DNA from 2 places in the Sphingopyxis sp. DBS4 genome. Region 2 is predicted to be linked to the other one. Evidence: predicted binding sites of a transcription regulator. Region 2 holds the regulator's gene; the other holds the start of a gene.
The links. The regulator LexA, encoded in region 2, represses DNA repair genes until DNA is damaged. The targets are predictions, from matches to a motif close to GTTCCNCNCTTGTTCT.
Positions count from the first base shown of each region.

Region 1: NP825_RS13615 (ribonucleoside-diphosphate reductase subunit alpha) is a predicted target of LexA. The motif match lies at 1,612-1,627, and genes of this name have one in related genera.

Region 1 covers NZ_CP102384.1:2,869,761-2,873,173, reverse strand. The annotation lists gene NP825_RS13615 (ribonucleoside-diphosphate reductase subunit alpha) at 1-1,571, opposite strand, end outside; gene NP825_RS13610 (EAL domain-containing protein) at 2,571-3,413, opposite strand, start outside.
Region 2 covers NZ_CP102384.1:1,474,883-1,478,295, reverse strand. The annotation lists gene moaC (cyclic pyranopterin monophosphate synthase MoaC) at 102-575, shown strand; gene NP825_RS06870 (molybdopterin molybdotransferase MoeA) at 572-1,759, shown strand; gene lexA (transcriptional repressor LexA) at 1,837-2,520, shown strand; gene NP825_RS06860 (ComEC/Rec2 family competence protein) at 2,474-3,413, opposite strand, start outside.

The DNA.
Region 1 (3,413 bases), 1.4 Mb from region 2:
ACCGCGTCGCTGTTCTTCGCCTTGTCGACGAGCAAAGCCTCGAGGTGCGGGTTGCGGATCGAGAAGCTGCCCGACAGCGTCTTGTGGGTGTAGATGTTCGCGGGGATCGGCTCGATGCAGGCGCTGGTGCCGCCGCAGATGATGCTGATCGACGCGGTCGGTGCGATCGCCATCTTGCAGCTAAAGCGCTCCATCACGCCCTGATCGGCGGCGTCGGGGCAGGGGCCGCGTTCCTTGGCGAGCAGCATCGACGCCTGATCGACCTGCGCGCGGATATGCTTGAAGACGCGCAGGTTCGACGACTTCGCCATCGCGCCCTCGAACGGCAGGCCGCGCGCCTGAAGGAAGCTGTGGAAGCCCATCACGCCGAGGCCGACCGAGCGTTCGCGGCTCGCGCTATATTTGGCGCGCGCCATTTCGGGCGGGGCGCGGTCGATATAGTCCTGCAGGACATTGTCGAGCATGCGCATCACGTCCTCGATGAAGCGCTTGTCGCCGTTCCACTCGTCCCAGGTTTCGAGGTTCAAGGACGAGAGGCAGCAGACCGCGGTGCGGTCGTTGCCGAGATGGTCGCGGCCGGTCGGCAGGGTGATTTCCGAGCAGAGGTTCGAGGTCGAGACCTTGAGCCCGAGGTCGCGATGATGCTTGGGCATCATGCGGTTCACCTGGTCGATGAAGATGATGTAGGGTTCGCCGGTGGCGAGCCGCGTTTCGACGAGCTTCTGGAACAGGCTGCGCGCGTCGACGGTGCCGCGGACGCTCTGATCCTTGGGGCTGCGCAGGTTGAATTCCTTGCCGTCGCGGACGGCCTCCATGAACTCGTCGGTGATCAGCACGCCGTGGTGGAGGTTCAGCGCCTTGCGGTTGAAGTCGCCCGAGGGCTTGCGGACCTCGAGGAACTCCTCGATCTCGGGGTGCGAGATGTCGAGATAGCAGGCGGCCGAGCCGCGGCGGAGCGAGCCCTGCGAAATCGCGAGGGTCAGGCTGTCCATCACCCGGACGAAGGGGATGATGCCGCTGGTCTTGCCATTGAGGCCGACGGGTTCGCCGATGCCGCGCACCGCGCCCCAATAGGTGCCGATGCCGCCGCCGCGGCTGGCGAGCCAGACATTCTCGTTCCAGGTGCCGACGATGCCTTCGAGGCTGTCGTCGACCGAGTTGAGGTAGCAGGAGATGGGCAGGCCGCGACCGGTTCCGCCGTTCGAGAGCACCGGGGTCGCGGGCATGAACCAGAGCTTCGAGATATAGTCGTAGAGGCGCTGGGCGTGGTCGGCGTCGTCGGCATAGGCCGAGGCGACGCGCGCAAAGAGATCCTGGTACGATTCGCCGGGGAGGAGGTAGCGGTCGCGCAACGTTTCCTTGCCGAAATCGGTGAGCAGCGCGTCGCGGCCGGCGTCGGTCGCGACGTCGAATCGGCGCGCGTGAACCTTGGGCTCGCCGCTGTCGTTCAGCTTGGTGGTCTCGGGGGTCGATTCGCCCCCCGATTCGCCCTTCGCCGGAGCGTCCGTCTTTGCCAGTTCCATCGTCGCCACGTCGCTCGTCTCCACCCGTTCCGTCTCGCGAAAATCCATCTAACTCGCCCTCATATTGCCTATGCGCCGCGGCGCATATGTTCCTGTCTTGTTCGACTCAGGGCGAAGCCCCGATCCTAGCATCTAAACGCGTCCCCGGGGGCACTTATTTTCGGCGCACAGAGAGTTTTCCCGTGCCCATGGCTCATGGGCGACGGAAATCCGCCACTTTCAGTCCGATACTATTTCTTGGGGTGCCCCCGTGGTCGACCCACCACCTATAGTGCCACGTCGGCGCGCCGATGCAAGACGGTAAATGACAGATTGAGGACTCAACTCGTCGATAATTTGATTCGGTTCACCGCTGGAAAAAGGCATTCCACGGCCCCAACCGCGCTTTTCCTAGGGGCTTGGGCCGTTGCGGCGCGAAAGGATAAAATGCGGCGTCGGTCGCAACGCCGATCCCGGCCGCGGGGGGCAGTGGAAGGTTGCAAAACGCCATGTGAAGATGGCGGGCTTCGGGGGTGGCGGTGCTATCCTTCACCGTCATTCCCGACCTTCGACAGGCTCGGGACAGACTTGATCCGGGATCTATTTTCTCAGCGCTGGATGAATGGATCCCGGATCAAGTCCGGGATGACGAGAGTCTGAAAGTCGCGCGCAGCATCTCTTACCTTCGTCATTCCCGCGAAAGCGGGAACCCAGTGAGGAGTCAGCCGACGCGCGCTCTGGGTTCCCGCCTTCGCGGGAATGACGAAAGTTAGGAAGGGGCGGCCTCCCGCCCCAATGCGGTCCTCGGTCGGGTTTGTATCCTCGAATCGGCAAAGAAAAAGGGCCCCGGACACGTCCGGAGCCCTTTTCTGATTTTGTGTCCAGGTTAGGCCGAGCCGCCACCGCTACCGGTGCCGCCGCCACCCAGGAACTTCCAGAACCAACCCATGTCAGATCTCCTGTTGGCACTGCCCACGAGGAACAGTTAACGGAGCATATACCTTAATAGACAAGGTAAATCGAGTCTTAACTATAATCCCGCACGGACGATTGCTGCCAATCTGGCAGTCAGGCGGTGCGGCTGTGGGGGGAAGCGGAGAGGCTATTCACCAATTCGGTAAATAGCTGGGGTTTTCCAAGCAGATATCCTTGACCGACATCGCAGCCCAACTGGCCCAGAAGCGCGAGCGTCGGCGCGTCCTCGATGCCTTCGGCGACCGCGACGGCGCCCAGACGGTGCGCCAGATCGATCGTCGACTTGACGACTTCGAGGTTCCGCTGCGAATCGCGCATCGTCATCACGAATCGCTTGTCGATCTTGATTTCGTCGGCTTCGATCTCGGTCAGATATTCGAGATTCGACTGGCCGGTACCATAATCGTCGATCGACAGGCGGATGCCGGCGCGGCGGAGCTGTGCGAGCGTTTGCTTCGCCTGACGACTGTTTTCGATCTGCGCGGTTTCGGTGATCTCGATCGTCAATTTCTCGGCAGGCAAGTGATGCGCGGTCAGCATCACGCGGATCGTCCCCACGAGGTCGCTGTGGTCGAGCAGGGTTGCCGATAGGTTGACCGACATATGGATATCAAGCCCGCGCTGGTGAAGGTCGGCCGCCGAGCGGATCGCCTGATCCATCACGAACAGCGTGAGGCGATAGATGTCCTGGCTCCTTTCGGCCTGGACGATGAATTCGTCGGGTGGGATCGGGCCGCGCGTCGGGTGCGTCCAGCGCGCAAGCGCCTCGACCCCGACGAGCTCCTTGGTCGCGATCGCATATTGCGGCTGGAAAGCGACCCAGATGTCGCCGCCCGACAGGGCATCCTCGAGCTGCGAATGGAAGGACAATTGCCAGCCGGCATCGTCCTTTTGCCGCGGCGTATATTTGGTCCACAGCGAGCGGGTGCGGATCGA
Region 2 (3,413 bases):
TCGCGGGGATGACGAAGTTAGGAGATGCCGGGCGGCCGCTTCCGGTCGAAAATCGCCATCTTCCCTTGCCTTTCTTACGCTGCGTTGCTTCGCTCGCCCCGATGACCAGCAAACCGACTCACCTCGACGACAGCGGCGCCGCGCATATGGTCGATGTCGGCGCCAAGCCCGCCACCCGGCGCCGCGCCGTCGCGGGCGGCCGCATCGCGATGTCAGCCGAGGCACTGGCCGCGATCCGCAGCGGCAACGCGCCCAAGGGCGACGTCCTCTCGACCGCGCGCATCGCGGGCATCATGGCCGCGAAACGCACGTCCGACCTGATCCCGCTCTGCCACCCGCTCGCCCTGACCAAGGTTTCGGTCGAATTCGATTGGGAGGAGACCGGCGTTTCGGTCCGCGCCACGGCCGAAACGACCGGGCCGACCGGGGTCGAGATGGAGGCGCTCACCGCCGCCTCGGTCGCGCTGCTGACGCTCTACGACATGGCGAAGGCGCTCGACCGCGCGATGATCCTCAGCGATATCCGTCTGCTCGAAAAGAGCGGCGGCCGCTCGGGCGACTGGCGCGCCGCATGAGCGGCCTGCTTCCCGTCGAGGAAGCGCAGGCACGCCTGTTCGCACTGCGCCCGCCACTCGCGCCGGAAACTATCGCTTTTTCGGAAGCGCTTGGCCGCTATCTCTCACAGAACATCGCGGCAGAACGCGACCAGCCCGCGGCGGCGCTGTCGGCGATGGACGGCTATGCAATCCGCTTCGACGATCTTCCCGGCCCCTGGCGCATCGTCGGCGAAGTCGCCGCAGGCGCCGCGCCGTCCGCACCGCTCGGCGCGGGCGAGGCGGCGCGCATCTTCACCGGCGCCATGCTTCCCGATGGCGCCGACACTATCCTCATCCAGGAAAATGCCGCCACCGAGGAGACAGTGCTCACTCTGACCGGCGATGCGCCCGCGCGCGGCCAGCATATTCGCCCCCGCGCGAGCGATTTCGCCGCGGGCGACCGACTCCTCGCCGCCGGAACGCGCCTGACCCCGGGCGCGCTCGCTGCCGCGATCATGGGCGGCGCGGCGCAGCTTGCGGTCGGTGCGCGCCCGCGCGTCGCGATCATGACCACCGGGGACGAGCTGGTGCAGCCGGGCCGTGCGCTCGCCCCCGGCCAGATTCCCGACAGCAACGGCCCGATGCTCGCGGCGCTGCTCGCGCGCGAACCCGCAGATACCGGTCTGCCGCTGCACATGCGCGATGACCGGACGATGATTGCGAATATTCTCAAGGATCTGGCGCGACGTCACGACGTCATCGTTACCGTCGGCGGCGCGTCGGTCGGCGATCACGATCATGTTCGCGGCGCGCTCGATGATGCGGGCGGGCGCGTCGATTTCTGGAAAATCGCGATGAAGCCGGGCAAGCCGCTGATCGCCGGCCAAATCGGCGACGCGTTGCTGCTCGGCCTGCCCGGCAATCCGTCCTCCGCCTTCGTCACCGCGACCCTGTTCCTACTCCCGCTCGTCCGCCATCTTGCAGGCGCGCGCAACCCACTGCCCGAAATCCGGCAAGCGCCGCTCGCGGCCGCGCTCGGTCCCGGCAGCACGCGGCGCGACTATCTGCGCGCGCGCCGCGACGGCGAGCGCCTCATGCTGTTCGACGGGCAGGACAGCGGCCGCACCTTTCCGCTCGCCGACGCCGATGCGCTCGTGATCCGCGAGATCGGCGCCCCCACCAAAGCCGCTGGCGAACTGGCCGATTATATCGACATCGCTTGACAAGTTCCGATTTGTTCCACTATCGTTCTCCCTATGTCCGGCGCCCGGTCCATTCGGGGCATCATGGAGAACAAGCGATGTTGACCGCCAAGCAGCATGAACTGCTCCACTTCATCCAGCAGCGCCTCGACGCGAGCGGCATTTCGCCGTCGTTCGAGGAGATGAAGGAAGCGCTCGGCCTCAAGTCGAAATCGGGTATCCATCGCCTGATAAGCGCTTTGGAAGAAAGGGGTTTTCTCCGCCGCCTCCCCAACCGCGCTCGCGCGCTGGAGGTGCTCAAGGCCCCCGAAGGCGCCAAGGCTCCCGTCGTAAGCGAGCGCGACAATATCGTCCCGCTGCGCAAGCCCGCCCCCGCGCTGCGCCCGATCGCCGCGAACGACATCATCGAGGTGCCGCTGCACGGCAAGATCGCTGCGGGCGTACCGATCGAGGCGTTCGAGGATCATAACCAGCTCGCGGTTCCCGCTGCGCTGCTCGGCGCGGGCGAGCATTATGCGCTCGAAGTGTCGGGCGACTCGATGGTCGAGGCGGGAATCTTCGACGGCGATTATGCGCTGATCCAGAAGGCCGACACCGCGCGCGAGGGTGACATCGTGGTCGCGCTGGTCGACGGGCAGGATGCGACGCTCAAATATTTCCGCCGCGAGGGCAAGATGATCCGGCTCGACCCCGCCAACAGCGCCTATGAGCCGCAGCGCTACGAGGCCGGGCGCGTCATGGTGCAAGGGCGTCTTTCGGGACTGCTTCGTCGTTACCACTGAGCTGGTCGGGGCGGCGCCACGGATGCTCATCGCCAGCGCGTAGCGCGGCGGCGACTCGCGGCCTGCTCCCCAGGTAGATCGCCAGCCCACCGCTTTGCGCCAGGCTGTCGCGATCGATCGTCAGCCAGCGCCCGATGCATTCGCGCGGCAGCCAGCGATCGCTGATCACGACATCGGCCGCGGCGCAGGCGGCCGCCATATCGGCCCCTTCGATCCGATCGCGTCCGCGCGAGGCGAGGATGACGCGTTGCACGCCGTCGGCGCCCTGATGCCAGCGACAGAAATCGGCGTTGCATTCGACATGGTCGAGATCGGCGAGCGCGCTCAGCGGCACGTCGATCCCCGCCGCCTCGCTCATCGCATCCCGCACGAAATCGCCCGCACGATCACGCAGCAGCGCATAGCTGCCGCCGGGCACGGCCGCCGCGATGTTGCGCCCGTCGCCGGTGACGAGCAGATCGGGGCGCGGCTGCGCGAGCAATGCCGCGATGCCGATCGCCAGCGGCCCCGCCCCCATCCAGCGCCATCGCGTCCGCCAGATCAGGATCCACAGCCCGCCGCCGACCGTCAGCGCGAAACCCCAGCGCGGAAAGCTCGGCAGCGTCGCGACCGCCCCCGGCGTGTCGGCGACCGCGTGCGCAAGCGCGATGAGCAGGCGCAGCGCATGATCGGCGACCCACCAGAAGGGCGCACCGAGGCCGACGCTATCGAACAGCAGCCCCGCCGCCTCCATCGGCATGATCACGAAGGTGGTCAGTGGAATCGCGACGACATTGGCGAGCGCGCCGTAAAGCCCCGCCTTGTGGAAATGAAACAGCGCGATCGGCGCCAGCGCGAGTTCGACCACCAGCCCGGTGATCAGCAACCCCGCCAACGCCCGCCCCCATCGCAGC